Regions from separate parts of the Paenibacillus sp. FSL M7-0802 genome, predicted to be linked through region 1. Evidence: predicted binding sites of a transcription regulator. Region 1 holds the regulator's gene; each other region holds the start of a gene.

Region 1 (10,472 bases):
GATTAAGCCCGAATGAAATTTGCGGTATTGGATTTTGAAACGACAGGCACCCAGTCCGCGGATGACATCATTCAAGTCGGACTTGCAATTATAGATCATGATAACAGCATTTCCCGTGTTTACGGCTCTTATGTGAACCCTGGCAGATCTATTCCACCTTTTATCACTGGATTGACCGGAATTACAGACGATGACGTCAAGGATGCTCCTGCACTTGAAGAAATGATGATGGAGCTCGTGCCTATGCTGGACGATGTTGTGCTGGTCGGTCATAATGTGGCGTTTGATTTTAATTTTTTGCAAAACGCTCTGGATCGGTGCGGATATTTGCCGTTTAGCGGAAGAATCTTGGATACAATGGATTTTCTGAAAATTATGTTTCCATCGCTATCTTCGTATCAGTTAGGTTTTGTGTCTTCTGAGTTCGGGCTGGCGCATGATCGCCCTCACCAAGCAGACAGCGACGCGTTGGCTACGGCTGAGGTGTTTTTAAAGTGTCTGGGTGAGCTTCAAGCATTACCTCTGATAACGATACAGCGGCTTAGTGATTTGTTTGCAGAGGAAGACAGTGACCTTGGATGGTTTCTTGATGGGGTGCGTGAAGAGAAAGAGCTTGATCCTATTCAGGATTTGGAGGGACATCAGTTTTTTCGTCAGCTTGCGCTAAAAGTGGAAGATTGGACGGAGCTAGCTGCACCGCGTAGAGAAGATGACCCGAATCCACTTTCAGGTGTTTCCTTTGAGGAGTACATGGATGATGTGCGGGACAATTTGCGTTCATCCTTGAGCCAATATGAGGAGCGCGAGGCGCAGATACAGATGATTGAGGGTGTAAATCAGGCACTGAGTGAAGACAAGCATCTGCTGATCGAAGCAGGTACAGGAACAGGAAAGTCTCTCGGTTATTTGCTCCCATCGCTGTATCACAGTGTAAAAAAAGGACAGCGCGTTATGGTAAGTACACATACGATCAACCTGCAGGAGCAATTACGCGAGCGCGACATTCCTATGCTGACCAAGGTGATTCCGTTTCCGTTCCGGGCTGCTATTTTCAAGGGTCGGGGACATTATTTGTGTCTGCGTAAGTTTGAACATAAAATAAACAGAAGAGACTTCGCGACACCGAAGGAAGACTTAATTACAGCGGCTCAGATGATCGTCTGGTTGACGCTAACAGAAACCGGTGATGATGAAGAACTGAATCTGAGCAACCGTGGAGGAGATTTCTGGGAAACGGTGGCGAGTGATTCAGAGTCCTGTCTTGGTCGTTCTTGTCCATGGTTCCGCAAATGCTATTATCATCGTGCACGCCATGAAGCAGGAATAGCGGATGTCGTTATTACGAATCACTCTAAGTTGTTCACAGACGTCAAAGCCAGTCACCAGTTGTTGCCGAGCTATGAACATCTGGTGATTGATGAAGCCCATCACCTAGAGGAAGTAGCTGGTAAGCACCTAGGTATGCATATGAAATATTTCACACTCGTGCATACACTGACGCGACTGTTCAAAGACAGCAAGAATGGACAACTGCCTTCACTTCGTCAACAGTTGGCGAAATCGGGGCACGAGAAGTCGGCGGATTGGGCCTCAACCATCGACCAGCTGTATCCGCTCGTGTTAGAGGTTAAGGAAACTTGGGACCTGCTAAGCGACAAGCTGTTTGGCATGTTGCCAGAGCGAAGCGATGCGACACCGGGTGAAACAGGACAGTTTTCTTCCCGTCTCAAACCTTCGGCCAAGCCTGCAAAGTGGGATCAGGCGGGGGCTTTGGAAAATCAGCTATATGTAACGATGAGCGAAATTTTGCGCAAGGGCGACAAGCTGATGCTGGACGTCAAGGAAGAACATGACGATTATGCGGCAGATAGCCTTATTACAGATATCACGGGTCTGCTCAAGGATTTGGCGGGAATCCGAGAAAATTTGCGCTTTTTTATCCGACTCGATGATGAAACAACCGTATACTGGCTCGAAGCGAGTGGGCAATTCCGTAGTAAATCATTGCAATTTTATGCGGTGCCCGTCGATGTGAGCCGCCAGTTGAAAGAAATGTTTTTTGACAAAAAAAGAAGCATTATTCTGACGTCTGCTACCTTATCGGTAGATAAGTCGTTTCAGTACATGATCGATCAGCTCGGCTTGCAGGAGGCCGCAGATCAAGAGCGGCTGATGACTTCGCAGCTCCCGTCACCCTTTAATTACAGGGATCAGGTGTTGCTGGTCATTCCACGGGATTTCCCAAGTGTGAAGGGCAGTGTAGGAGATGCACATTTTGTAGATATGCTCGTTAGCTCTCTAGGAGCGACTGCTCAGGCGACGCGGGGGAGAATGCTCGTTCTGTTTACTTCCTATCGGATGCTCCGGCAAGTGTATGAGCCGCTCAAAGAGGCCTTAGCATCCAGCGAAATTACTGTGCTGGGACAAGGTGTGGACAGTGGGAGTCGCAGCAAGCTAACCCGCCGTTTTCAGGAAGCCAAAGCTTCTGTATTGCTGGGAACCAGCAGCTTCTGGGAAGGCGTCGATATTCCAGGAAAGGCTCTGACTTGTCTGGCCATTGTTCGCTTGCCGTTTCAACCGCCGAATCACCCGTTGCTGGAGGCAAAAAGCGAGCTGCTTCAGCAGCAGAAGAAGAATCCATTTATGAAGCTGTCTGTACCACAAGCGGTCATTCGCTTCAAACAGGGATTTGGTCGGTTAGTACGTACAGCGAGCGACCACGGGGTCGTTATCGTTTACGATACGCGTGTGATCGAATCCTATTACGGAAAGCACTTTTTGTACTCGTTACCGGGACCAAAAATGGAGCATATGCCATCGGAGCAAATGGTGCCCCGCATCGCCGAATGGCTCCAATCCGCCCCGGAGACAGAGGCATAACGGACGGACACTAAGTATGTTCGTTACAATTAGGGGGAGCAAGTATGAAATCAGATAAAATTTCAGAGGCTGTCGTACGGAGGTTACCCGTATATTTACGTTATCTGAATGCACTTCACAAACGGGAGGTGGCTACGGTCTCTTCTCAAGAGTTGGGACAGAGGCTAGATTTGAACCCGGCCCAAATCCGTAAAGATCTCGCCTATTTTGGAGATTTTGGTCGGAAGGGTATCGGTTATGATGTTTCTTATCTAATTGAGAAAATACGCCATATCCTGAAAATCGACCAGCAAATTAATGTCGTATTGGTCGGTGCGGGTAATCTGGGGCAAGCCCTTTCGAATTATAACGCTTATTTAAAAGACAATATGAAGATTGTCGCAGTATTTGATGCGTTTCCGGATAAGGTAGGGACCAAGATCAATACATTGGTCGTTCAACCGATGGATGAACTGGAAGCGACTGTGAAAGAAAAAAACATTCGAATCGGGATTATTACCGTACCTGATTTTGAAGCACAGCACGTGGCTGACAGGCTTATTGAGAGCGGAATTGGAGCGATCCTGAACTTTGCACCGACTACTCTCAAGGCACCGGCCAACATTCGGATTCATGCCACAGACTTTACAACTGATTTGCTTAGCCTCGCTTATTATTTGGAGGACGGAAAGGAAGAAACACAATATGACAGTGAATAAATGGATGATTAAAAACGGCTCTTTTGCCGTAAATGGATCAGAAGCTGGGGTAGTCCATGGTTTTATGATTGTGGAGGATAGCCGTATTACTTATATTGGCGAAACTTTGCCTGCGGGTGAGGAAGAGACGGAAGCGATCGATGGTAAGGGGCTATTGTTTTTACCTGGTCTGATTAATACTCATGGTCATGCGGCGATGTCTCTGCTGCGTGGGCATGGAGATGACTTGGCACTTCAAGTATGGCTTCAGGAGAAAATGTGGCCTATGGAAGCCAAGTTTACATCTACGGACGTGTACTGGGGTACGTCCTTGTCTGTGCTGGAAATGCTGAAAGGTGGAACAACGACCTTCCTGGATATGTACGATCATATGGATGAGGTGGCTCGTGTAGCTGAAGAGTCAGGTATTCGTGCAAGTCTGATGCGTGGAGCAATTGGACTTTGCTCGGAAGAAGAACAGCGAATCAAGCTGGCTGAGGCCGTGACTTTTGCGCGTAACTGGCATGGTAAAGCAGACGGGCGTATTACAACGATGATGTCTCCGCACGCGCCATACACATGTCCACCTGCGTTTATTGAAAAATTCGTACAAGCTGCGCATGATCTGGACTTGCCACTGCATACGCACATGTCTGAGACGATCGCCGAAGTGGAGCAAAACGTACGCGACTACGGTTTGCGTCCAGTTGCACACTTAGATAAGCTTGGCTTTTTCTCCCGTCCTTCGCTTGTTGCCCATGGCGTTCATTTGAACGACGAAGAAATAGCTTTACTGGCTGAACGTGGTGTAGCGGTTTCACATAATCCTGGTAGCAACTTGAAGCTGGCAAGTGGTGTGGCCAGAGTGCCTGAATTGCTGCGTGCAGGGGTTACTGTTTCTCTCGGAACGGATGGTCCTGCCAGCAATAATAACCTGGATATGTTCGAGGAAATGCGTCTGGCGGCACTTATTCACAAGGGTGTATCCGGTGACCCTACGGCAGTTCCTGCAAGTGAAGCGCTGCGTCTGGCAACAGAATACGGTGCAAAGTCGATTGGTTTAAAAGAAGTAGGAGCGTTGGCAGCAGGCAACAAGGCTGACTTTATCGCGTTGGATCTGAATCAGGCACATTTCTTGCCGCGTACAGATCTTATTTCCCATGCGGTATACTCTGCAAGCGCCAAGGACGTGGCTCATGTGTGGGTAGACGGTCGCCAGGTTGTGAAAAACGGCGAATGCCTGACTATGGACGAGGAACGTATCAAACATGAGGCACAAGCCGCCTTTGAAGGGCTGCTGTCGCGCTAATTTAGGTGTCACATCCCCTTAGAGAGGAAGCACAGGTTTGAAAAATAAGAAAAAATGGATAGCGGTCGCCATTTTGGCCGTGATACTGATCCTGGTCAGCATTTTCTGGTATTATTCCTATGTTACTCAAGACCAGGTGGCTGAGAAAAATGCCGCTATCATTAAGGCCAAGCAATCAGGTGGTCTGGTTAGCACGACTCAAACATGGAAGTCTGTGTGGGATCAGGTATATTGGGTGGTTCAAGGGAAAAATGCACAGAATGAAAATATAATGGTGTGGGTTCCTTTTCAAAAAGTGGAAGGACAACCTAACGTACCTGTCGCAGATAATAGCGGTGTTCACACCGAGTTGCTGAAGAACGGAGTCGATGAGCAAAAAATGACGGCAATAATTCAGCAGCAGCTTCCAGGTGCAAAAATTGTAAGGCTTCAGCCGAGTGTGTTCAATGGCGAATATGTGTGGCAGTTGTTTTACGATGATGGAAGTCATCATTACTACACCTTTTATCGTTTCTCAGATGGGGTAGCGACGGGTGTGAAATATACTTTGCCCAATAACTGAGCTGGTGTGAGGATTGGCAAATGTTGAATGAATGACTAGTAAATGATTAAAAACTCAAGAAAAAGACGTAAATACGACAAAAATCGTATTTACGTCTTTTAGTTTTGCTATGCCGTAAAGCTGGCTGAAAGCCAGTGAAGCATCTTTACCTATCCATCTTCTCTCCTAGGTCAAATTCATCTTTATGGCGGGCAACAGCGATCGTAAGATCAAATCCTACACGCAGCGTCTCGCCTCCACCATAACCAAAGATTTTGCCTCATCACAACTCCTCCACACATTGCCTTCGATATTAGATATACGTTATGATATACTATATTTTATAAGTGATAGACAAAAATGATAGAAAAAAGAATTGCTGATCACTATAAGATCATGCAATTTGGTTGTTTGTTGACATTCGTCCCGTTTCTTCTGAGTTTTACATTTTGAGAGGAGGATGTTGTTTGAAATTGCGTGCAGTTCCTATCGTTGTGGCGGCAGTTTTGGCAGCTTTGCTGCTATTTGGGGGATGGTTCATTTACCGTCAGGTTACAATGCAAAGTCCTCTGGAAAAACTGGTATCTCAATATCCAGGCGTGACAAGCGCTCAAATAGATATTAAACAGGATCAGGTTGTATTGAAACTAGATCTCAAACCGCAGGCGGATGTGGCCAAATTGGTCGATGTGGTTAAGCAAAAAGGACAATCCATCATTGGCAGCCGCACCATTAAGTTGGATATCGCAGATCGTTCCAATTCAGCACTGAATCAATGGTGGTCTGAGGCTATGTTTCCTGTGGCCGAAGCGATGGAAAATAAAAAGTATACTCAAATTTCATCTACAGTTGAGCAGATGAAAAAGAAAAAGACGGGTATCAAAGCTGATACCGATATGGATTCGAACAATGTCTATATCCGACTCAGCGAAGGTAAAGCGACCAAGTTTATCGTTTTGCCACGTCAATCTCAGCAAATGGGGGTATGGCCTAATGCCTAGATGGATTAAGGAAATATTAATCGGCATTGTGCCGGTAACCATTATATTTCTCGTTTTTATTGGGGTAAATATTATCCCTCTTCTGGTTGCTGGCGTGATGTTCAGCGGCTTGTTAATGCTTATGCATGCGCGTGGCGGTTTGGCCGTAGGTGCTGGGCAAGAGCGTAAACGTAAAAAAAATGGTCCGGACAAGCTGACTTTTGAGGAAATCGGTGGGCAAGAAAGCGCTAAGCAGGAACTGCGCGAGGCCCTGGATTTTTTGAATCGACATGATGAAATTTCCAAGTTTGGTATCCGTCCATTAAAAGGCGTTTTGCTCACTGGTCCTCCGGGAACAGGAAAAACGCTGATGGCGAAGGCAGCGGCACACTACACTAATTCTGTATTTGTTGCAGCCTCAGGTAGTGAATTTGTTGAAATGTACGTTGGTGTTGGAGCGGGTCGTGTCCGTGAGTTGTTTCGGGAGGCGCGTACTCGTGCAGCCAAGGAAAAGAAGGAAAATGCAATTATTTTTATTGACGAAATCGATGTAATTGGTGGTAAACGTGAGGGTGGACAGCAACGAGAATATGATCAGACTTTGAATCAGTTACTGACAGAAATGGATGGTATTTATTCCGCAGATACACCGCGGATTTTGATCATTGCGGCAACAAACCGTAAAGAAATGCTGGACAGCGCCTTAACGCGTCCAGGGCGTTTTGATCGTCATATTCAAGTGGATCTGCCTGACAAGAAGGGCCGTCTTCATATTCTAAAAATTCATGCCAAAAACAAACCGATTCAGGAAGATGCAAATCTGGACAAAATTGCTGAGGAATCTTACGGGTTTTCCGGCGCACAGCTGGAGAGCGTGATGAATGAAGCAGCAATCTATGCGATGAGACAGGATCAGAAAATGATTGCGCAGAAGCATCTGTCGATGGCAATTGACAAAGTGATGATGGGTGAAAAGACAGACCGAGAATCGACCTTGGAAGAGAAAAAACGTGTAGCGATTCATGAACTAGGACATGCTATTATGGCCGAAATTGTTCGTCCCGGTAGCGTAAGCCAGGTAGCACTTAGCCCTCGTGGGAAAGCGCTTGGCTATGTGCGCCACAATCCACAGCAAGAGCATTATTTATACACCAAGCAGTTCCTGGAGGAGCAAATTATGATCTCGCTCGCAGGGGCTACGGCGGAAGAAATGTACTATGGCGGTCGCAGTACCGGCTCAAGTAATGATTTTGAGCAGGCGCTGAACATCGTCCATACGATGATGACTTCCGGTTTGACTTCACTTGGCATTATTAACATGGAAATGGTAACCAAAGAAGAACTCATGCGGGAAAATGGCGAGATAATGGCTGACCTGCATACCCGAACTTTGGAGCTGCTGGAAAAGCATCGTCCTGTGTTCGACAACTCACTTGACATCCTGATGAAGGAAGAAACTCTGTCTGGAGACCAATTTAGATGTCAATTTAGTGAAAATGCTTTATTACCAGCATAATTTTTTATGCTGGTTATTTTTTTTTACTTTTAGTCCGTGCTAAGATATTATTATCTATTGGGACATAAACATGTATTTTTCGACAAAGAAGGATACAATATATGAGAGTGACCAGGAAAGGGTGGAGTAAAGAATCATGCAATTTAAAAAAATCGGCGTCATCGGCGGCGGCACCATGGGACAGGGGATTTCTGAAATGCTCGCGTCCAAAGGAATCGATGTGCTGCTGGTAGAGCAGACACCAGAGAAACTAGACTACGCCTACAATATGATTGAAACGAGTCTGGACAAACAACTGGAAAAGTGGGCAATTACTCAAGCTGAGAAAAAATTGATCTTATCCCGTATTCAAAAAGTAATCCATTTAGCGGAGCTCGGCAGCTGTGATATGGTCATTGAGACTATTACAGAGAATCTGGACGAGAAGAAAGCAGTGTTCCAAGAGCTAGACCATGTGTGTCCAAGCAATATTATTCTTGCAAGTAATACATCCACGCTGAGCCTGACCGAGCTTGCTAGCTCGACCAAGTATCCTGAGCGTGTTATTGGTATGCACTTTATTTATCCAGTATCCCGTATTGATCTTGTAGAAATTATTCGTGGTTTGAAAACTTCGGACGATACATTTGAAAACACTAAAATGTTCGTGGAAGAGATAGTGGAGAAAAAAGGAGTCATGATTTATGAATCTCCTGGATTCGTAACAAGCCGGATTATCTGTCTGCTGATTAACGAAGCGGCCCATGTACTTCAAGAAGGCGTGGCTTCCGCTGATGATATCGATGACGCTATGCGAATCGGATATAACTTCCAAAGCGGCCCTTTGGAAATGGCTGACCGCTTTGGTCTGGATTCCGTTTTGGCTGCTCTGGAGCGTATGTTCCGTGAATTCGGCGAATTGAAATATCGTCCGTCCATCGTACTGAAGAAAATGGTGCGTGCAGGTAATCTGGGCGTGAAATCGGGCGAAGGCTTCTTTAAGTACGACAAGGATGGTGACCGGATATGAAAATTCTCGTAATCAATGCAGGGAGTTCTTCCCTGAAATACCAATTGTATGATATGACGGACGAGTCCGTTCTGGCAAAAGGATTGGTAGAGCGCATCGGTATGGATTCCTCCATTCTGACGCATAAGCCAACCAATAAAGAAGAATACACTGAAGTTAGCGAGATTTTGGAACATACTACAGCCATCCGTAAAGTGCTGAACGTACTCACAGATGCTGAACATGGTGTAATCTCCAGTACTAGTGAAATTCAGGCTGTGGGCCATCGTGTGGTTCATGGAGGCGAAATCTTCAAACAGTCAGCAGTTGTAACGCCTGAAGCGAAGAGTGAAATCCGTCGCTTGTTTGACCTGGCGCCACTGCATAACCCTGCTTCCATGATGGGGATTAAAGCGGCTGAATTGAATATGCCAGATGTACCACAGGTTGTGGTATTTGATACCTCGTTCCATCAAACTATGCCTGAAAAAGCTTATATGTACGCCATTCCAAGAGTGTTGTACAATAAGTATAAGGTTCGTCGTTACGGTGCCCACGGCACTTCCCATGATTTTGTAAGTAAGGAAGCCGCCAAATTCCTTGGTCGTCCTTTGGAAGACCTGAAGATTATCACTTGTCATATCGGTAATGGTGGTAGTGTAACAGCAGTTCAAGGCGGTTTGTCTGTTGATACTTCCATGGGTATGACTCCATTGGAAGGTCTTATGATGGGTACTCGTAGTGGTGATTTGGACCCAGCAATCGTACCTTATGTCATGAACAAAGAAGAATTGACTGTCAATGAAGTCAATTCCATGTTGAACAAGCATAGTGGACTTTTAGCTATCTCCGGTATCAGCAGTGACATGCGTGAAATCACAGAAGGTATGGAAAAAGGCGAAGCTAATTCTACATTGGCATTCGAAATGTATGAATACCGTCTGCGCAAATACATTGGATCGTATGCTGCCGCAATGAACGGAGTAGACGTAATTGCATTTACAGCAGGTGTAGGCGAGAACTCCATCGTTCTGCGTAAGAGAGTGTTGGAGCAATTGACATTCCTCGGTATCGAGCTGGATGAATCGTTGAATGCTATTCGTTCTGGCGAGCCTCGTCGGATTACAACTGCAAATTCAAAGGTAGAAGTACTGATCATTCCAACGAACGAAGAACTGGTTATTGCCCGCGACACGTTCCGTTTGGTTCAGTAGTTCGGTTCGAAAGTGTAAACTTTATGCATGCGGACTATTGTTTGAGTTCCGCATGCACCAAACAGCGAGAGCAAACAGCCTGACCCAGGGGGAAGGGCTGTTTGATTTTCGGTTAAGAGGAGAGAGACGGTCATGACGAATAAAAGTACGATTGCCCAAGTGGGCCGCCATGTAGGGGAAACGGTTACAATCGGCGCTTGGGTAAACAATAAACGATCTAGTGGTAAAATTCAGTTCCTGCAACTGCGCGATGGTAGCGGGTATATTCAAGGGGTTATCGTGAAAAGCGAAGTGTCCGAGGATATTTGGAATGACGCCAAATCCTTGACTCAAGAGAGCTCCCTTTACGTTACTGGAGTGGTGCGTG
Region 2 (10,472 bases), 160 kb from region 1:
TTTTAATTGTTTCACTTTTGGTACCTGTTGCGCCGTGCTTATCAGTCACGGTGAGTGTGATTGTTACATCACCTGGTTGGAAGAAGGCAAGTTTCTTATTCTCCCAATCACGCTTAGTGATAGCATTCTCATCATCTGTACTCAGGTCGGTAATGGTGATTTTCTCACCCATTTTGTACTCTTTTTTATCAGTTGTAAACAGAGCCACTGGCGGCTGATTTGGTGGTCTTACTGTAAGTGTAACTGAGTAAGGATCACTCCAGTTCCCAGCAGAGTCAAGAACAGAATAGGTAACTACATATGTACCTGGCTCCTGAAATACGTCCTGCTTCCCTTCCCAACGTTGGTTCACAATCGGAAGACCTGTAGGAGAAGATTCCTTCGTCAAATACGTAACTTGGGTTTCGCCCGCATAGATATCTTTTTGTTGAACCGTGAAGGAAGCTTTAGGCTTCTGATTCAAATCCATGATAACTTGTTTAGTCGTATTATTCACAGTATAAGGAATATTTAAGGCCTGTGTAATCGAGGTCAATGGCACCATAAATACGTTCTTTTGCTGAAAAGCCGGTCCCTTCATTTGTCTGGCTTCACCGTTAACCGTATAAACCTTGCTGTCTGTTTTGAAGCGCATGACATTTGTTCCTTGTGTGATTACGGTTTCTTTGGTGGCAGTGTCATAACTAAACTGCAATCCGACACGGCTGACAAGAGAACGGATAGCTACATAGGAAACTCCGTCCTTAACAGTCATCGGCTGAGTTGCTGTGTACACCTGTCCGTTTTGTTCCATTTTCGCGCTGTTTAAGTACAAAATCAATTGATTAGCACCCATGGATGTTGGAGCTCCACCAGGATTGGTGATAATTCCGTCTCCACCGTATACATCATTGGAAACGTTCGATCCGTTGGTTGTATCCGTAGGCAGGCCAGTCAATGGATCATTGGATACGCCTGTGTTATTAGGTGTAACCGTGTCATTTTGTGTGCTAGTTCCATCTTGATCTCCGATGCTATTCTGAACGCCTGAATCAGCAACATTGGCCTGAGCCTGCTGTGCGCTAACCGAATCGGTGGATTGAACGGTTGTTGATGCTGCTTCTGCTCCTACAGGGGCTACTGCGGCCACCTGAGCCACCGCAAGGGCGGTGAGCATGGTCCATTTCTTGAAATTCATTGTCTGTCTCCTTCTATCACCAAATTATTATCATTCCCGTAAAAAGTCATACTATTAGACGCGTCAGTTGTTAAAAAGTTTCTGGAAATTTTGCTGATCATGAAAAAAAGGGAACTTTCTCCTGTGACTGCAAAAAATTCAACAACAAAAAACCGCCGCCCATCTGACCTGATGTGGCGGCGGCTTCATTACTAGGAAATAGCTTTTGAACCATTTACATTATGATGGACGACAGACAGCATTCTTTCCTGCAGTCTCCAGACGACCCTCTTCAATGAGTCGGTAAGCACGTTGAACTTCTTCATCTGTAGGAGATGGAACTCCCTCCAACGGATACTCCTTACCGAGCATTTCCCACTTGTAAACACCCATTTGATGGTAAGGTAATATTTCGAATTTCTCGACTCCGTTCAACGTTCCGATAAACCGTCCCAAATTCAATAAATCTTGCTCGTCATCATGAATACCCGGTACAAATACGTGTCTAATCCACATTTTGCGCCCTTGCTCAGACAACCAGCGAGCCGTACTTAGCATACGGTCATTAGACTTGCCTGTAAGCTTAATATGCTTATCATTGTCAATATGCTTAATATCCAGTAGCACCAAGTCTGTTACGTCCAGCAGTTCATGGATACGGCCCGCGTCATTAAAGCCGTTACTGTCCAGTGTCGTGTGCAAATTCCACCGACGTTTCACTTCTTTGAACAGCTCTGCGACAAAATGAGCTTGCAGCGTCGGTTCTCCACCGGATACGGTCAATCCGCCTCCTGAAGAACGGTAATAGGCTAAATACGGCTCAATCTCAGCCAATACCTCCTCCAACGTCATCGGATTACCTTCATTCAAGGCCCAAGTGTCCGGGTTATGGCAATATTGACATTTCAACAAGCATCCTTGCATAAAGAGCACGAAGCGGATGCCGGGACCATCGACGGTCCCGAAGGTTTCCAATGAGTGTATGTGACCTTTCAACATGTTGCATCATCCTTCCCGCATCCGCTATGCGTGCGTCATTGTAATACTTATTTACATTGTACCGTGGAAAGTACGGTTAATAACATCCAATTGTTGTTCACGAGTCAGCTTGATAAAGTTAACGGCATAGCCGGAAACACGAATCGTCAGCTGTGGATAGTTTTCTGGGTGCTCCATTGCATCCAACAGTTGTTCACGAGCAAACACATTGACATTCAGATGATGTGCGTGGCTTCCAAAGTAGCCATCCATCATCGAAACAAGGTTTGTTTTGCGTGTTTCTTCTTCTTTACCCAGTGCTTTAGGCACGATGGAGAAGGTGTTCGAGATACCATCTAGACTGTGTTCATAAGGCAATTTGGCTACGGAACTCAGAGATGCCAAAGCACCTTTTTTATCACGGCCGTGCATTGGGTTTGCCCCTGGTGCAAACGGTTCGCCTGCTTTACGTCCATCCGGTGTTGTACCTGTTTTCTTACCGTACACTACGTTGGAAGTAATAGTCAGTACAGATTGAGTAGGAACCGCATTACGATAAGCTTTATGCTTGCGAATCATGCTCATGAAGCTTTCTACCAGTTCCACAGCGATGTTATCTACACGGTCATCGTTGTTACCGTAGCAAGGGTATTCGCCTTCGATTTCAAAGTCAACAGCAATCCCTTTTTCGTTACGGATTGGTTTAACTTTTGCAAATTTAATGGCACTCAAGGAGTCGGTAGCAACTGACAGACCCGCAATACCACAAGCCATGGTGCGGAGAATATCACGATCATGCAACGCCATTTCAATGCGTTCATAGCTATATTTATCATGCATGTAGTGAATAACATTCAAAGTGTTCATGTACAGTTTTGCCAACCATTCCATCATAGGTTTAAAGCGGCTCAACACTTCTTCATATTCCAGAACTTCGCCTGTAATGGCTGGGAATTCAGGCCCTACTTGGGCGCCAGATTTTTCATCTTTACCACCGTTAATTGCATACAGCAGAGCTTTAGCCAAGTTGGCACGAGCACCAAAGAATTGCATTTGTTTACCGATTTTCATTGCCGATACACAACAAGCAATACCATAATCGTCTCCATAAATCGGACGCATCAGATCGTCATTCTCGTACTGAATGGAGCTAGTTTCAATAGAAACTTTCGCACAATATTTTTTGAAGCCTTCAGGCAATTTTTCCGACCACAGTACAGTCAGATTCGGCTCCGGTGCAGGTCCCAGATTGTAGAGGGTGTGCAGGAAACGGAAGCTGTTTTTAGTTACCCGAGTTTCTCCAGTTACGGACATACCACCAATGGACTCAGTAACCCAAGTTGGATCTCCACTGAACAGTTCATTATAGTCAGGTGTGCGCAAGAACTTAACAATACGCAATTTCATAACAAAATGATCGACCAGTTCTTGAGCTTGTTCTTCTGTCATTGTACCCTCTTCCATATCACGTTGAGAGTAAATATCAAGGAAGGAAGATACACGTCCTAAGGACATTGCTGCACCATTTTGTTCTTTGATTGCTGCAAGATATCCAAAATATACCCATTGGAAAGCTTCTTTCGCATTGTTAGCAGGTTTTGAGATATCAAAACCGTGTTCAGCAGCCATTTGTTTCAGTTCATTCAAAGCACGAATTTGTTCGGAAATTTCCTCACGCAGACGAATTACGTCTTCTTCCATGGAATCAACTTCAAGGCTTTTCAGTTGCAGTTTTTTATCTTGGATCAAGAAGTCTGCACCATACAAAGCTACACGACGATAGTCACCGATAATACGACCACGACCGTATGCATCTGGGAGACCAGTAATGATACCAGCTTTACGAGCTGCTCTCATTTCATCTGTATAAGCGTCAAATACACCTTGGTTGTGAGTTTTACGAATATGAGTGAAGATATCAATGATACTTTCCGGTACTTCAAAACCATAGGCTTTGCAAGCGTCGATCATCATCCGAATTCCACCAAACGGCTGCAAAGAGCGTTTGAATGGAGCATCTGTTTGTACACCGACAATTTGCTCTTTATCCCGGTCTAGATAACCCGGTTTATGTGAAATAATAGTGGATGGCGTATTCACGTCTACATCAAGCACGCCGCCGTTTGCCAACTCTTTTTTGGTAAGATCGGATACAATATCCCACAATGCAGTTGTGTTGGCGGTAGGACCAACCAAAAATTCTTCATTGCCAACATAAGGTAAGATATTAGTTTCAATAAAATCGTTGACGTTGACTTCTTTAGTCCATTTGCCTTTTTTAAAACCTCTCCAGCCAGATTGTTGCTCTTGTAATTCTCTCTCAATCACCGACATGTAAATCCCTCCAAATTGTTTGGTCTTCCGGACTTGTGATTTTTTTCACGATAAAGCTATTTCTTGAGCCCGGCCTGTTCACCGATGCCTTACGCTCAGTGTCGGGACCTTTCTTACACCCTTATTGTAGAATAATGATAGAGTGTAGTATGTGATAAAAATCACAATATGAGTGATTTTTATCACTTTATTTTCCCTAGCTTCACGCCTATATCCTTAGCCTTGCCGTTCACCTCCCTTCCCAAACCAACAGGCCCTCTATATAGAGAGCCTGCATCGGTATTGAACGAGAAAATGCTTTTTCACAAGCCTCTTCGTACCTATTATATTATTGGTCAAAACGTCCGTAGAAGGCATTGCGATAGACATCAGCCAACTCAGTAACCAGCGGCAACTTCGGATTCGCAGTTGTACATTGATCTTCAAATGCGCGGTCAGCTAGATAGTCTACACGTGATTCGAAATCCTTCGCATCGAAACCGATTTGTTGGAACGATTCCTCGATACCGAGTGTTTTGTTCATCTTACGGATTGCTTCGATCAAGCTGTTAACCCCTTCTTCGGTGGTGCGTGCAGGCAGTCCCAGTATGCGCGCGATTTCTGCATAACGCTCATCCGCAACAAAGTGCGAATATTTAGGGAACGAAGCAAATTTTGTCGGTTTTTTCGCATTATAGCGAATAACGTGCGGCAGCAAAATGGCATTCGTGCGGCCATGCGCTGTATGGTATTGTCCACCCCATTTATGTGCAAGACTGTGGTTAATACCCAAGAATGCATTAGCAAACGCCATACCAGCAAGTGTGGAAGCATTATGCATTTTTTCACGAGCCAGCTTATCACCGATCAGAGCCGATTGTTCTAGGTATTGGAATACCAATTGAATGGCTTTAATTGCCAGACCATCTGTGTAATCATTAGCCATTACGGACACGTAAGCCTCGATAGCATGTGTCAGAACGTCCATACCTGTGTCCGCTACAGCTGTTTTAGGCAGCGAATATACAAACACTGGGTCAATAATTGCCACATCAGGAGTCAACTCATAGTCAGCCAGCGGGTACTTCGTGTTACCCAGGTTTTTGTCCGTAATTACTGCAAACGATGTAACTTCGGAACCTGTACCCGAGGTTGTAGGGATAGCTACAAATTGTGCTTTTTGGCCCAGACGTGGGTACTTGTAAATCCGTTTACGGATATCCATGAATTTTTGTTTTAAGTTATTGAAATCAGTATCTGGATATTCATAGAACATCCACATGCCTTTAGCCGCATCCATTGGCGAACCGCCGCCCAGTGCGATGATGCAATCCGGTTGGAAACGTCTCATCATTTCTGTACCACGTTCTACCGTAACTGTCGATGGATCTGGCTCTACTTCAGAGAACACTTCGATAGCTACCGGTGTTTGGCGTTGATGCAGATAATGAATAACACGATCCACATATCCCAGTTTTACCATCATAGGGTCCGTGATAATGGCTACACGTGTGATATCAGGCATTTTAGCAAGATACTGTGTCGAATTTTTTTCAAAATAGATTTTGGAAGGTACTTTGAACCATTGCATATTCACCGTCCGTTTCGCCACCCTTTTCACATTAATCAAATTGACTGCCGATACGTTCGACGAAGTCGAGTTACGACCGTACGAACCGCAACCGAGTGTCAACGAAGGAAGATTGGTGTTGTAAATGTCGCCAATCGCACCATGTGTGGAAGGTGCATTTACAATGATACGTCCTGTTTGCAGACGGTTTGCGAAGCGGGCGATAACGTCCTCATCGTTCGAATGAATAGCGGACGAGTGGCCCATGCCCCCGAATTCCACGACTTCAGCAGCGCGTTGAATACCTTGTTCCGCATTTTTTACTTTATAGCAAGCCAATACAGGACTCAATTTTTCCGCAGACAATGGGAATTTTGTTCCTACCCCTTCAATCTCAGCGACCAAAATTTTAGTTCCTGCTGGTACTGTGATACCACTCATTTCAGCAATTTTCACAGCAGACTGCCCGACGATTGCTGGGTTCACTGCACATTTCTCGACATTCATAGCTCCTTGAGTGAGCTTAGCTGCTTCTTCTTTATTTACAAAATAGCAGCCGTTAGCGATCATCAATTTTTTCACTTGTTCGAAGATTGGCTCTTCGATAATAACCGCTTGCTCGGAAGCACAAATCATACCGTTGTCAAAAGATTTAGAGAGGATAAGATCGTTCACGGCCTGCTTGATGTCTGCTGTTTTTTCAATAAAGCAAGGCACGTTACCTGGGCCTACACCCAGAGCAGGTTTACCGCAGCTATATGCCGCCTTAACCATGCCTGATCCACCAGTTGCCAGAATCAGAGCCACATCCGGGTGATTCATGAGTGAATTTGTCTTATCCATCGATGGAGCTTCAATCCATTGAATACAATCAGCTGGAGCACCATGTTTGACGGCTGCTTCGAGCAAGACGCGGGCTGCTTCCGCACTACACGATTGAGCAGATGGATGGAAACCGAAAATGATTGGGTTACGTGTTTTAATGGCAATCAACGCTTTGAACATCGTAGTCGAAGTCGGGTTTGTCACTGGAGTGATCCCCATGATAATGCCGACTGGCTCTGCTATCTTTTGAAAACTGTCAAAATCATTGTCTTCAATGACACCGACGGTTTTTTCATTTTTGATACTATGATAGACATATTCTGTTGCAAACATGTTTTTGGTGATTTTGTCCTCGTACACACCGCGTCCTGTTTCTTCAACAGCCAACTTCGCCAGGTACATGTGTTTATCCATCCCTGCGAGTGCCATAGCTTGTACGATTTCGTCAATCTGTTCCTGATTCATACTCATGAAAGCTTGCTGTGCCCGGTTCCCCCGGTCAATCAGCGTTTGAATATACTGCTCTGCGCTTTGCTCTTTTTGGATAACCTCGTTTTTAACAGCCATTTCCCTCATCCTCCTGTTATCTCGTGTACTATCTCTTGTTCACGCACTGATCGTAACACAGCTTTTCAAGATATATTGTGATTTTTTTCACAATCTATTTAAAATTTTATTTTATGAAGTGAATTAAATCACAAAGTTTGGAATTCTGCCACTTTTACCCCCTCTTCTTGCCCCAAAAACGCATTGCGCAGGTATATAATGAATTTGAATTGATCAAGTTGCAGATAAAAAACATAGGATACAAAGGGGAAATGGACGATGAGAAACCCTACAAATGTAATGGAAGCCCGCGGCAACACCTGTTGCTTCTCGGAGGCCAGCTTCAACCGGTTGCAAGTGATGATGAAAGATCGAGTTATGCCAGAAAGCTCGCATCTGTTCTGGGAAGGAGATACAGCGGATAAGCTGTTTTATATTAAGCGCGGACGCGTGAAAGTAACCAAAACAACGGATGAGGGTAAGGAACTTATTCTATATATGTATCAAAGCGGCGATCTTGTTGGTCAAGCCGATCCATTTTTCGGTACTAAGCATTCCTTTTCTGCTGAGGTTCTGGAAGACAGTGATATTGGCGTAATCGATCATACAGATCTGGAGCTACTTATTTGCCAGCATTGTGATTTTGCGATTGACTTTATGAAATGGATGGGTTCGCATCATCGCATTACTCAGACTAAGTTCCGCGATTTGATGATGTACGGCAAGCCTGGCGCTTTATGTTCAACACTCATCCGTCTATGCAATACCTATGGTGAGCCTCACGGCGAACATATCCTGATTCATAAAAAAATTACTCATACTGACTTATCAAATATGATCGGTGCGACTCGGGAAAGCGTAAACCGGATGCTTAGTGATCTACGTAAGAAAAATGCAGTTGAATATGATAATGGCATGATTGTTGTCAAGGATTTGGAAATGCTGCAAGGCGTATGTCATTGTGAATTGTGCCCTCGTGAGATTTGCCGCATATAATAAATCGTTTTTTACGTAAAAGGGAGTGTTATAAGCCATTATAGCTTATAACACTCCCTAATTTATTTCCACTCCTCTACTTATACAGAAGCAGTTGCGAAGCATTTTAACAATAGTCCTTCTTCTGGCAACACACTTTTTAAAACTGTAAGCATAGATAACTTAAATTCCCCATCTCATAGCTTCTATGGATGACCTTGGCTTTGTTTGCAGGATTACCACTCCCCATTGCAATAAACAACGGTACAAAGTGCTCTGCTCTTGGTACGGCCTGGCGAGCATACGGTGCTTCGCTTTCATAGTGATCCAAAGCCTCTATATCTCTACTTTGCACTTTTTCAATAATCCAATCATCAAAATCTATAGCCCAAGGTTCTGTTTTCGTTTCCCCCCATTTGACGATACGCAGATTATGAACAGTCACTCCACTGCCAATGACCAGAATATCTTGTTCTCCCAGTCCACGCAGCACTTCACCAATGGCATATTGTGCTTTGGGCGAAAGATATGGATTTACTGAGATCTGAACTACCGGAATGTCTGCCTCAGGATACATACGATGCAACAATGTCCAGGATCCATGATCCAGTCCCCTCACCCGGTCAGTTTGTACGTCAATGCCCTTTTGTTCATATAATTTTCCAGCTTATTGGCCAGTTCCACAGAACCATGTGCTGGATATTTCACCATGTACAGTTCCGGTGGGAAACCGCCAAAATCATAAATGGTATCGTACACGTCATCCATCGAACTGATCGTCAACGTTTGCGCTTCCCAATGAGCAGTAAAGATAACAACCGCTTTAGGGCGAATGCTTTTCCCCAGTTGCTCTAAAAATGAAGTATAGTCCGTCTGTTCAATAGCAAGCATCGGTGAGCCGTGGGCCAAAAATAAAGATGGCATCATATAAAGATCCCCTTATCATCAATAGTTTATTTTATTCATTAAGTAACTTTATGTAAGTAATAATACATAAGTAACAAAGTAATGTCAACACAGATTTCAACATACACTTAAAGATCAGAGATTCCATAAATAAAGATTGATATAGGTATAAGGTCATAGTAATATGTAACTAATAAATTTAAAATTTCACTATATTTCGATACAAAGGACTGGTTTCTATGGAGATACATACTTCTAATTGCCCAAAATGCGGTTCCGTTTTTCGTCAAAACCTTAGAAACCTGTGTAGTTCTTGTATTCAGGAAGAAAATATATTCTTGGACCGCTGTTCTAACTATCTATGGAAGCATCCTTCTACTCATACTCGCCAGCTCAGTGACGTAACCGGCACACCTATAGAATTGCTCACAGATTGGGTAAGAGCAGGCAAGTTTCCCTCCACATACAGTCAGCTTGATTATCCTTGTGAATCCTGCCGTTCCCCCATTTATGCAGGAAGACTATGCCATTCATGCTTGGGTACATTCCGTTCGGCCGCTCTGGATATTCAAACCCGTGTGCTCCGCCGTGCAACAGCAGGATTATTCTCAGTTGCAGGGAGCGTCAAAGGCTATTAAGCCGTGCTGCCTATGCACATCATTTCTGTAAAATGGATAAGTAGCCCTATACACAAAATAAAAAAACAGCCTTTTTCCTAGGAAAAGGCTGTTTTGCTATGAGAAACGCTTATTTAGTTTGGTGCTCATCTAATCCATTCCTCAGCCCAAAATTGAATCTGTTCCATAACCGGCTGAAGTGCACGGCCTTTGGTTGTTAGCTCGTATTCAATGCGGACAGGAGTTTCCGGATATACATGACGTGTAAGAATTCCTTCATTTTCCAAATCTTTCATCCGCTCTGATAACATTTTGTCACTCATTGTGGGAATCAGATTGGAAATATCCTTAAACCGCTTAGGACCGCTCATCATGGATTGAATAATTAATCCATTCCAACGCTTACCCAAACATGAAAAGGCGGTTTCAAAACGCGGACACATTTTTGTACATTGCGGTTGACTCTCCAAATTTTTCACCTTCTTTTGCATTTCGGTTTGATAAAGCTTTCCTTTTGTTAGTATATATCATTTTAGCATACTTTATCCCGAAAGAAAACACTTTCTTCTTAAATTAAATACCTGCG
Region 3 (10,472 bases), 2.8 Mb from region 1:
CTTCAATCTGGCTTAAGCCCTTCGTTAATAAAGCTGTGACGGTAACCCCTTGTGCGGAGGTAATCGCCTGCACCTGCCCATTGTCAGAGAGTATACTAGGTTGGCTGGATTTCCAGGTCACTTCTACTCTACCGCCCATCAGAACGGTTGGCAGAGATAAGTCCTTGGTCACAATCGTCGTTGGAAAGGACAAATATTTATCTCTAGCAAGCTTCACGATCTCTTCATCTGTCAACGAATCGCACATGACCTCAATGACTTCATCTGCCGACAAGCCTGCTTTATAAATTCTAAAGTCTGAAACGGAGCCGGCAAAGTCTACATCCGCCGCATGCTGGGAGCGACCGATAAAATTGTTGCTGTAGTTGGACGAGTCTGTAAACGTTTCGAACCATTTACGCAGCTTGGCATAGTTACCGCTGGAAGTTTGGCTGATGGAACCATCCGCTACCACTTCACCATTGACATATATCACCGGACCGGCACTGCTTAATGTGCCGCCTTCCGTGCCGATCACAGACAGGGCTATGTGCATCCACTCATCCCTGACAAAGCCTCTTCCCGGGTCTACGGACAAATCCACCTCGGTGAAAAGGGTTCCGCGCAGATTCCGTGTCATGAACATATAGGGTCCTGTATGGGCTTTACCAAAGTCAAAGACACGTTCCCACATATCTGTGAATCTGCCGAAGTTGACCCAAGCAGTAACCGTCACACCGGTGTTATCGCTTACATCTTTGAATAGATCGGAAGGAAGCTGGATATACGATGTACCGTTGGGGCCACCCTCAAGCGTCAAAGCTGCTCTACCGGTAGCATGGGAAATCGTAGGTGTTACTGTGCCTGAAGCAACCCCATCGTTACCTTGCCCTGAGCTATCTTTGCCGACGTTCTCTGCATCATCAAACTTGTAACGCGCAATGATTTGATCTTGGAATTTGGTCATCTTCGTTGCTCCTATACCCATAGTTTATTAATGTAATAACTAATTAGTTAATATAAATACATACTATATAGCTATAGTACCTTATCCTGAGTACCTTTTTCAATCCAATAAATCGGATTTATGAAGAAAATACTTGAACGAACTACATAAAAAAGCAGCCATCACAGAAGATACTCTGCGATAACTGCCTTTTGGCTTACAGGATTACTTGACCCAGTCGGAACTTTTCTGAAATAAAGAAGTTTGACCGTAGCTATGTTATCCGTTCAATTTTTGTCCACAATTCGGACAGAAGTTAGCTCCTTCGTTTTTTGTACCGCAATTCGGACAAAAATTGGGCTTATTACCGTCTCCAGATGGAGCGGGGGCAGCAGGTGTAGGCTGAGTCTCAGCCGAAGGCTTTGGGTTCGGGTTCAAATTTTTCATCATTTCATTTGCTATATTCATCCCCATCATCATACTCGCCATATCCGAAGCAGCACCGCCGCCTTTTACATTACCCGATGCAATCCCGTCCGTCATCGTCACTTGTTGGTACTTTTGCAGATTACCGATCATTTCATGAGAGGCTGTCTTCGTGATCATATCTTGGATTTCTTGAGGATAATTGAAGCTCATCACATGAAAACCAGTAATCGTCATACCGTTGTCCATCACTTGCATATCCAGATCTTCTTGAATACCTTTTGAAATGTCAGAAGCATTCGCCTGCAGATTGAACATGTCCTTTCCTTCTCTGCTAATCCACTTCATCAATAACTGATCCAACACCGAAGTAATCCGTATTTTCACATCCTCAACTAGATAACTGTCCTTCACTCCGGCAATCTTATCGATGAGCGTAACATAATCGTTCACTTTAAAATTAAATGTGCCATTGGCACGAATCGGCATACCGCCTGGCAGCTGAGGGGTCGGGATCAGCACTGGATTCTGCGTCCCCCATTTGACCGTAAACTCCTTCGTATTAACGAATAAGACTTCTACTCTCATACCACTGTTAAAACCAAATTTAAACCCTTTTAATGTGGATAGAAATGGAATAATGTCAGAGTCCATGTTATACGACCCTTCATTCTCGAAAATACCCTCTATTTTGCCGTTATTTACAAAAATCGCATCTTGACCGGAGCGGATGATTAATTTACTGCCTTTTTTAATTTCACGGTTGCTCCACTTCCAGAAAATCATATCATCTCTAAATTCTTCCCATTCTACAACATTTGCAAATTGATTTCTGAAGAACCCCATACTGTATCCATCCTTTCAGTTTAGGATTTTGCAAAATTCGATTCCAGTCGCTCCAAAGTGCAATATATAGACGAACTAGACCATTTCGATCTATATATTGTTCATTGAAAGTCGCTTATTGGATTTTTACAAAATCCTCAGTTAAAATGATCCTCTGCTGCCGCTATGCGAATGACCGCCGCTGGTAGTTCCGCCACCACCGCCTGAGCTGCTGCTACTGCTGCTCTTTTCAATCTTCCGTTTCGTTGTCGTTGTGTGAAGATACTGATCTCGATGCTCCAGAACTCCTGAAGCGTTCGCATCCTCGTAGGTCTGCCGATTTACCGTAACCCGACCGCCAGAATTGGAAACCATCTTGCCCACGATCATCGCCGCCAATCCCAGGGCAACCGCCAAATGAAGCCAGCCTTTAAAAAATATACTGTCTGGATTCACCCCTGGACGGATGGCCAAATATTTGTGCGCACTCAGAATATACTTTTGAAATGCAAGCCCATAGTTGCCGTTCGTCAGGTCCGGGCTAATCTCATGGCGTATTTTAGTAAGCCTGTCATCATCCAGATACCGTTCTGCCTTATAAAATCCGGCCAAGTACACCTCTCTATTTCTCATATCCATCGTTAAAATGACCGCGTTCCCATGAGATCTGTCATACCCAGGGCCATGGTCATCATAAAAGTCCTGCGTTATTTTCATAACATCCATATTGTCGGGATTGAGAGTAGTATAAATAATAATGTCCGTTTCTCTTTCCGCTCCGTATTGATTAGCCATAGCGTTCAACACATCATACTCTTCCTGATTGAGCAGACCCGCTTCATCATAAATCAATGGCTTCATTTCTGTCGTTGCTGGTTCGCCCTTCATTTCCATAGGAACTGCCAGAAAAGCAGCAAAGAACAACAAGACGGCTATAATCGCTCTATGCTTTTTCAATAAAATCCCCCTCCCATCATCAACCAAGTGATTAACCTCAATGAAAAGAGAGTAATGCCGAAAATGCCTGCAAACCAAGCCGTCACTTTGAACTTGCTAATCGGAGGCTTACCGACTACCTTGCCCGTCTGTCCGTTCATAGCAAACGTATGCTCCAATTGATTATAGTCATAGTGTATGACCCACACCGGGAGCAGGACATAATCCGCTTGTTTTAATGTAGTATCAATTTGCTTTTCCGTATAACTCACGGCCGTATACTCTGACACCGTAGAATGAATATAAGCATCAATATATTCCTTCACTTTTTCTTTAACTCGCGGGAAAAGCTCTTCTTCGTTATAACTGTACTTCTCCGCAATATAACCTGCTAGATATGGCGTTTTAAAGGGTTTTAGCTGATCGTATGGAAAAGGCTCCAATTTATCCATCAGCTCATCGTTCATTTTCTCCGCAGCATCAATTGGAACCTTTACATAATTCAAACGAATTTTCCGATATACATCGAAATGCTTCGTTTCCGTATATTCGTAGTCTCCGCTCGTATAGGTTCTCACTTGGGTACCTTCACCTTGAACCTCAATTTTATTATGTAATTCATATAACCAGAAGGGCACATACATCCCGGTTATTCCCTTGATTCGGTCTGCTATCATGAACCGATTCGGCGTAAGACGGCCATTCTTGCACCATTTTTTGAAAGCAGCTATGGCTTCTTCCTTACTGATTGAAAAAGGAATAACCTGCGCTGGAGCCAGCTTGCCAGTCAGTCGATCCCCGAGAACCACGGCAGAACCACAAAAGCTGCACACCGTTGCACTCGTCTCCACTTCGGTCATAATCACTGCTCCGCAGTTATTACAATGATACTCATGGGCCTCATCTTCTGAAAAAATACGATTTATCAGAGGATCAGGAATAGATTCGATATTGTCCTCTCTTCCGCAACTATGACAGGATAACATCCCTGTCTCACCGTCAAAGACCATGCCGCTGCCGCAGTTTGGGCATTTGTATTCGATAACCGGCATCTGCTCACCTCTTCATGTAGATACTGTTATGATTCCTTATGGTTGATTTTTTCTTTGATCGCAGCCAGTTCATCCTCTGCATTCGTACTCTTCTCGTATTGTGCAAATAAAGCATCCAGGTCGTCCTTCGTTCCTGCCCGAAGCTCGGCTATAGCCATCGCTTCATCATACGCTCTGTTCACCTGTTCTTCCATAACTTCGAAAGCAGAATTCTTGCTGCCCATAGAGTTCAAGGTTTGCTGTGCTTTGGCAACCGCCATCTTCCCTTTAAGTTCAGCGCGCCGCGCTTCTAGTTGTCCCATATCGGACACCAACTTCTCCTGCATTTGTTTCATATTTACGGCGTTTGTCGAAGCTAAATCATAGGACGTTTGTAATTGTTCCAATTTCTCCGCCTGCAAACCTTTTCTCTCCAGAAACTTTCGAGCTTCCTCTTCATTACCAGCTTCCACAGACTTACTGGCATAATGCTGGAGCTTTTTGATTTCGGCTTTGCATTCATCCAGTGCTCTTTTTGCCCTTCTCTCATCAGCCAACACTGAGGCCGTCTCCGCTTTCACCTTGCCTAGATCACTGTTTAAATTCCGCATATAATCGTCAATGGTTCTCTCCGGGTCTCCCACCTTATCCACTAAGGCGTTAACATTCATTTTCATAATATCCCTAAACCTCGACAAAATTCCCATGATGACCTCCTTCGAAAGGACTACATTCCACCATATCATACATCAAATCCGGTAAAAAATGTTCATCATAGCTCTATATGCTGGCCCACTGATCACTTTCGGATGTGTGTTCGTTTTATTATAAAAGCAAAGGGTCCAAAAACCCGCGACAGATTTTTGAACCCTTCTATTTATTGTTCCTGATTATAGTTCTTCATAGGACTTGGGGTCCTGACCCCATATCCGCCCATCCTCACTGCTAAATGCCGAAATCACGTTCATTTCCTCTGGAGACAACTCAAAATCAAAAATATCCAAATTCTCCGTCTGGTGTTTTAAAGAAGAGGCCTTAGGGATCGGGATCGCTCCAAGTTGGATATGCCAACGTAAAATCGCTTGTGTAGTCGTTTTACCATGAGCAGCAGCAATTTCCCCAATCTTTTCATTCTCCAGTATGCTGTGACCACGCCCCAAGGGGCTCCACGATTCGGTCACGATGCCCTGTTCAGCATCTTTCGTACGCTGGTGCTCCTGATTAAACAATGGATGCAATTCAACTTGATTGATGCTCGGGGCGACACCTGTTTCCCGAATTAAACGTTCATTATGCTCGGGCAGAAAATTGCAGACCCCGATGGAACGAATATAGCCCCTTTTCTTCGCCTCAATCAACGCCTGCCAGGCTTCAACATATCGATCAATTTGGGGATTCGGCCAATGGATCAGATAAAGATCATAATAGTCCAGACCTCCTCTATATAATGACTCTTCGATCGTTACAATGGCTTCTTGGTAAGCATGTCGGCGACCCGGTAGTTTGGAGCAAATCAACAATTCCTCTCTGGGCACAGAGCTCTGCCGGACCGCTTTCCCGACAGCCCCCTCATTTTCATAGTTGAACGCTGTGTCGATCAGACGGTAACCTGCATCAATTGCGCCGGTAATCGCCTGTACTCCATCTGCACCCTTAAATCCAACAGTCCCAAATCCAATGACGGGCACTTTAGTGCCATCATTCAATACCTTCTCCGGAATTTGATGGTTCATATTAACAGCCTCCTTTACTATTCTCATATACCATAACACCTCTTTAATCCTCAGGCAAAATATAGAAATTCATTTCGTTCCCTATATATGTATATACACACTAGCTTGTAAATTCTCTACCAAGTTCTCTGTGTGCTAAATCAAAAAGCGCCTGATCCCCATTGAAATCATACTTGAAGTCAAAGGGGTCAGGCACTTGTATACCACTACCAGATCATATATTCCACTTCATGCTTGATGGCTTGGTTGTCCAACATAAAGTTGAAGTGTCTGTGTTTTTATTTCAAGCCTTTCCATACCCAGTTCTCTACCTCTGGTAAATCAATACCCTCTTCGCGAATGAATTGATGATGTTTCTTAACCGTAGCATCCATTTCATCCACAATGTTGGTATACTTCTCAGCGTCAGGTAAGCTTAGAACAGCTTCCTTCACTAGATCGAAGCGATCCATCTGATTCAATACGCGCATATCAAATGGTGTCGTAATATCGCCATTCTCACGGTAACCATGTACATGCAAGTTATGGTTGTGACGATCAAAGAACAGATCTTTGATCAGACCTTCGTAACCATGGAAAGCGAAAACAACTGGCTTGTCTTTTGTGAAAAAATGATCAAACTCGGCGTCGGATAATCCACGCGGGTCTAGTTTTTGACTTCTCAGTTTCAGCAAATCTACCACGTTGATGTACCGAATCTTCAAGTCAGGCAGTTTTTCATGCAAAATGGAAATCGCAGCTAAACTTTCAATAGTTGGCTCTGTACCAGCAGAAGCAATGACAAGGTCAGGTTCCCCACCTTGATCTGTACTTGCCCAATCAATAATCTTCAACCCTTTGTCCACCAATTCTTTCGCTTCATCAGCACTAAACCATTGTGGACGTGGGTGTTTAGACGAAACAATCAAATTGATCTTTTGACGGTCATTTAAAATGGTGTCGAAAACAGCCAACAATGAATTGGCATCCGCTGGCAGATACTCCCGAATAAATTCTGGTTTTTTATCAGCCAAATGACCTAACAAACCTGGATCTTGGTGTGTATACCCATTATGATCCTGTTGGAACACTGTTGAGGTTGCTACGACATTCAATGATGGGATATCTGCACGCCATCCTTGATCCGTTGCTTTACGCAGCCACTTAAAGTGTTGGGTGATCATCGAGTCAACCACACGCAGGAAGGCTTCGTAACTTGCAAAGAAACCATGACGACCTGTTAATACATAACCTTCCAGCAATCCTTCAGCTTGGTGTTCGGATAATTGAGAATCAATTACGCGGCCATAGGATGATAAGAATTCATCATTAGGTTCAATAATTTGGTCCATCCATTGGCGTTTGGTTACTTCAAAAACAGGAGCCAAGCGGTTAGACATCGTTTCATCCGGTCCGAAGATTCTGAAATTACGATTTTCTTCATTTAAAAGAACCACATCTTTAACGTATTTCCCTAAAACCGACATATCTTGCGCAATCACTTTACCAGGTACGGAATTATCCAGCGCATAGTTACGGAAATCCGGTAATTTCAAGTCTTTAATGAGGTTACCCGCATTCGCAACAGGGTTCATTCCCATACGTTTATCGCCTGTAGGCAGAATTTCAGCAAGCTCAGAGTTTAAACGACCGTTTTCGTCGAACAATTCCTCTGGTCTATAGCTATTCAGCCATTCTAACAAAGCAGGTGCGTGTTGCATATTCTTTTGATCAACCGGAATTGGAACCTGATGGGCACGGAATGAATTTTCATTCGGCACGTTGTCCCATTCCTTTGGACCCGTCCAGCCTTTAGGTGAACGGAAGACAATCATCGGCCACGCCGGACGAGTAAGGTCATTATTTTCACGCGCATTCTTTTGAATAGCTTCAATCTTCTCGATGGCCGTATCCAATACTTTCGCCATTTCTGGATGCATGTGATCCGGATTTTCACCTTCAACAAAGAACGGTTCCCAACCCAAACCTTTAAAGTATGAGGTCAATTCTTCTTTCGATTGACGAGACATAATCGTTGGGTTACTAATCTTAAAGCCATTCAAGTGCAAGATTGGTAGCACTGCACCATCTGTGATGGGATTGATAAATCTGTTAGAGAACCACGAAGCGGCTAATGGACCCGTTTCAGCTTCGCCATCACCAATAACAACAGCCGAAATTAGATCAGGATTATCCAAAATGGCACCTACACCATGAGAAAGGGAGTAGCCTAATTCTCCACCTTCATGGATAGATCCAGGTGTTTCAGGAGCAGCGTGTGAAGCAATACCGCCAGGGAAAGAGAATTGTTTGAACAATTTCTTCATACCTGGGATATCTTGCGTAATTTGTGGATAGATTTCAGTGTAACTACCATCCAGATAAGAATTTGAAACCATAACCTGGCCGCCGTGACCAGGACCTTCAATATAAAGCATGCTCAAATCATATTTATTAATAACACGATTTAGATGTGCATAAATAAAGTTTTGACCCGGAATTGTGCCCCAGTGTCCAATAGGCTTAACTTTCACATCTGAATCTTTTAAAGGCTCTCTCAACAAAGGATTATCTTTTAAATAAAGCTGACCTACCGAAATGTAGTTCGTTGCACGCCAATATGCATCAAGTTTTTCCAAATATGTTTTAGATGAATAATCTGCTAACACGGGTGATAATGACATTGTGTCCACTCCCTAAGTAGTTTTGTTTGTAATTTATTTCCGGAAATTTCATCTACATGTACATCATAACGCTACCCCAATTTAATTCAACCTTTTTCACAAGTGATACGGTCCAATTTTGTGAAATTTTGAACATACTATGAAATATAAATTAAAAAGACAGTAAAAAAGCTCTTACATTAAAATATATAGAAGTATAAACCAATAAAATTTGTAATAAACGAGGTAATTGCAGGCTTCAATCCTTTTTTCAAAACCATAAAAAAAAGACCGGAGAATTCCCCAGTCTTATCATTAGTGAACCGATACAAAGGTATTAAATTTCAAATATTTGTAATGAAATCGCATATGAGAAAACTCAAATGGCGTACCGTTATCTAAAAAGAACACACCTTCCATAATACCTACAGGCTCATTTTCATTTAAATGTAGCAGCTTTTGATCATTCTCTTGAGACGGTTCTGCAAAAATGGATAAAAAAGATTTGGTGACGGCCAAGTTCCGCGAGTCTTCCAAATAATTAAAAATGGACCCCTCGATAATTGTCTGATTTAAATTCTGGACAATTTTAATGGGGATATAGCCCGTTTCAATCATAAAAGGATCATCATCAAACAGACGTAAGCGAACAATTTTGTAAACAAAATCATGAGTCTCCAAGAACAAATCGCGCTGTAACTCTTCTGTTGGCGGAATGACCTCAAAACTCAATACTTTGATCTTAGGCTTTTTACCATGCATTTGAAAATTATCAGTGACCCCTAGATTAGAGCCTTCGTAGTTAAAGATAGATTCATTTCTTATGTATAATGGATTAATAAATGTCCCGGAACCTTGTTTTTTGAAAATAATTCCGACATTCTCCATTTTAGTCAGAGCACGTTTAATTGAACTACGACTAACCTGGTAAGTCTCACTAAGACTACGTTCATCTGGCAATCTCATATCTGCAAACTTTCCCGCAAAGATTTTCATCTTGAGATCGTCAATAATTTGCTTATAGACAAATTGTGTCATATAGTACTCCTCTTTCAGGTCTTCTATAACTCTATATAGTTTACCATAACTTGCCCATTTCATCTCATGTTTGTTTCTGTTTGCTGAGCAGGCTTTCAGCGGATAGGAAGCGCCGTCGCTTTTACTTTACATCTCTATGCATAATACCATGATTACACATATATAACACCACTGAACGTACCTGCAAAACAGCAGAAAATACAGAGCCCCCACCTTAGCATCAGTAATAAGACCAAGCCTGTTTCGAGCCTTGAGGGATGTTTGACTAGACCAGGCTAAAATCCTTGAATACATTGTTATTATTCATCTTGTTCAAACGTTTTCTAATAAGAATGGTGGGGGGGAGATCATATTGGCTATCCGCTACAGCGTCATCATTCCAACCTATAATCGAGCCCAGCAATTGTTGCTCACACTCGCTTCATTTGAGACACAAACCTATCCAAAGCAACTATTCGAAGTCATTGTAGCTGATGACGGTTCTACAGACGGAACGAAAGAAATGGTCGAAGGCTTCAAAGCATCCTATCCTCTTATCTATGTGTCACATCAGGAACAACGCGGTCGATCTGCCGTTCGAAATTTGGGACTGCGCCGTGCAAAAGGGCTATACATCATCTTCTGCGACGCTGACTTTGTAGTATTACCGGAATTCATTAGGATCGTGAGCCGTTATCACCGTAAATATCCCAAGTCCGTGCTCTCAGGCATTCCTCACTCATGGGACGATGCTTTTACCCATTATTACCCTGACTTTTCTCCTGAAGAAAAAGAACAATGTCGCAACATACTTACGCAGTCCAACTTATGGAATGCTGACTATGAAGCAGCGAACGAAATTACTCCGATCATAACGCCTGAAGATATCCTTCATCAAACGGGTGCACTGTCTAAAGTAGTTAGTCCCACAAGAGTC

The links. Region 1 encodes Rex, which represses fermentation and respiration genes when NADH is low (regulators of the CRP and FNR family bind a similar motif). Its sites were predicted from a motif close to TTGTGAAATATTTCACAA; they were not measured.
Region 2: the regulator Rex is predicted to act here: its motif matches at 4,502-4,519, upstream of pflB (formate C-acetyltransferase).
Region 3: the regulator Rex is predicted to act here: its motif matches at 8,658-8,675, upstream of MHB54_RS11940 (phosphoketolase family protein).

What each region holds. Positions count from the first base shown of each region.
Region 1 is NZ_JBBOSD010000001.1:5,369,085-5,379,556, forward strand. Features, by position in the region: gene dinG (ATP-dependent DNA helicase DinG) at 13-2,880, shown strand; gene MHB54_RS24560 (redox-sensing transcriptional repressor Rex) at 2,925-3,578, shown strand; gene MHB54_RS24565 (amidohydrolase) at 3,565-4,866, shown strand; gene MHB54_RS24570 (cell wall elongation regulator TseB-like domain-containing protein) at 4,904-5,428, shown strand; gene MHB54_RS24575 (hypothetical protein) at 5,875-6,408, shown strand; gene MHB54_RS24580 (AAA family ATPase) at 6,401-7,903, shown strand; gene MHB54_RS24585 (3-hydroxyacyl-CoA dehydrogenase family protein) at 8,040-8,912, shown strand; gene MHB54_RS24590 (acetate/propionate family kinase) at 8,909-10,105, shown strand; gene asnS (asparagine--tRNA ligase) at 10,238-10,472, shown strand, end outside.
Region 2 is NZ_JBBOSD010000001.1:5,207,359-5,217,830, reverse strand. Features, by position in the region: gene MHB54_RS23750 (copper amine oxidase N-terminal domain-containing protein) at 1-1,177, opposite strand, end outside; gene pflA (pyruvate formate-lyase-activating protein) at 1,397-2,155, opposite strand; gene pflB (formate C-acetyltransferase) at 2,207-4,468, opposite strand; gene adhE (bifunctional acetaldehyde-CoA/alcohol dehydrogenase) at 4,797-7,409, opposite strand; gene MHB54_RS23730 (Crp/Fnr family transcriptional regulator) at 7,668-8,384, shown strand; partial or broken gene MHB54_RS23725 (DODA-type extradiol aromatic ring-opening family dioxygenase) at 8,524-9,290, opposite strand; gene MHB54_RS23720 (hypothetical protein) at 9,608-9,907, shown strand; gene MHB54_RS23715 (winged helix-turn-helix transcriptional regulator) at 10,033-10,377, opposite strand.
Region 3 is NZ_JBBOSD010000001.1:2,555,865-2,566,336, forward strand. Features, by position in the region: gene MHB54_RS11910 (alpha-L-arabinofuranosidase C-terminal domain-containing protein) at 1-946, opposite strand, end outside; gene MHB54_RS11915 (SPFH domain-containing protein) at 1,205-2,197, opposite strand; gene MHB54_RS11920 (TPM domain-containing protein) at 2,339-3,133, opposite strand; gene MHB54_RS11925 (hypothetical protein) at 3,130-4,164, opposite strand; gene MHB54_RS11930 (PspA/IM30 family protein) at 4,191-4,850, opposite strand; gene MHB54_RS11935 (aldo/keto reductase) at 5,034-5,876, opposite strand; gene MHB54_RS11940 (phosphoketolase family protein) at 6,155-8,539, opposite strand; gene MHB54_RS11945 (GntR family transcriptional regulator) at 8,834-9,556, opposite strand; gene MHB54_RS11950 (glycosyltransferase family 2 protein) at 9,909-10,472, shown strand, end outside.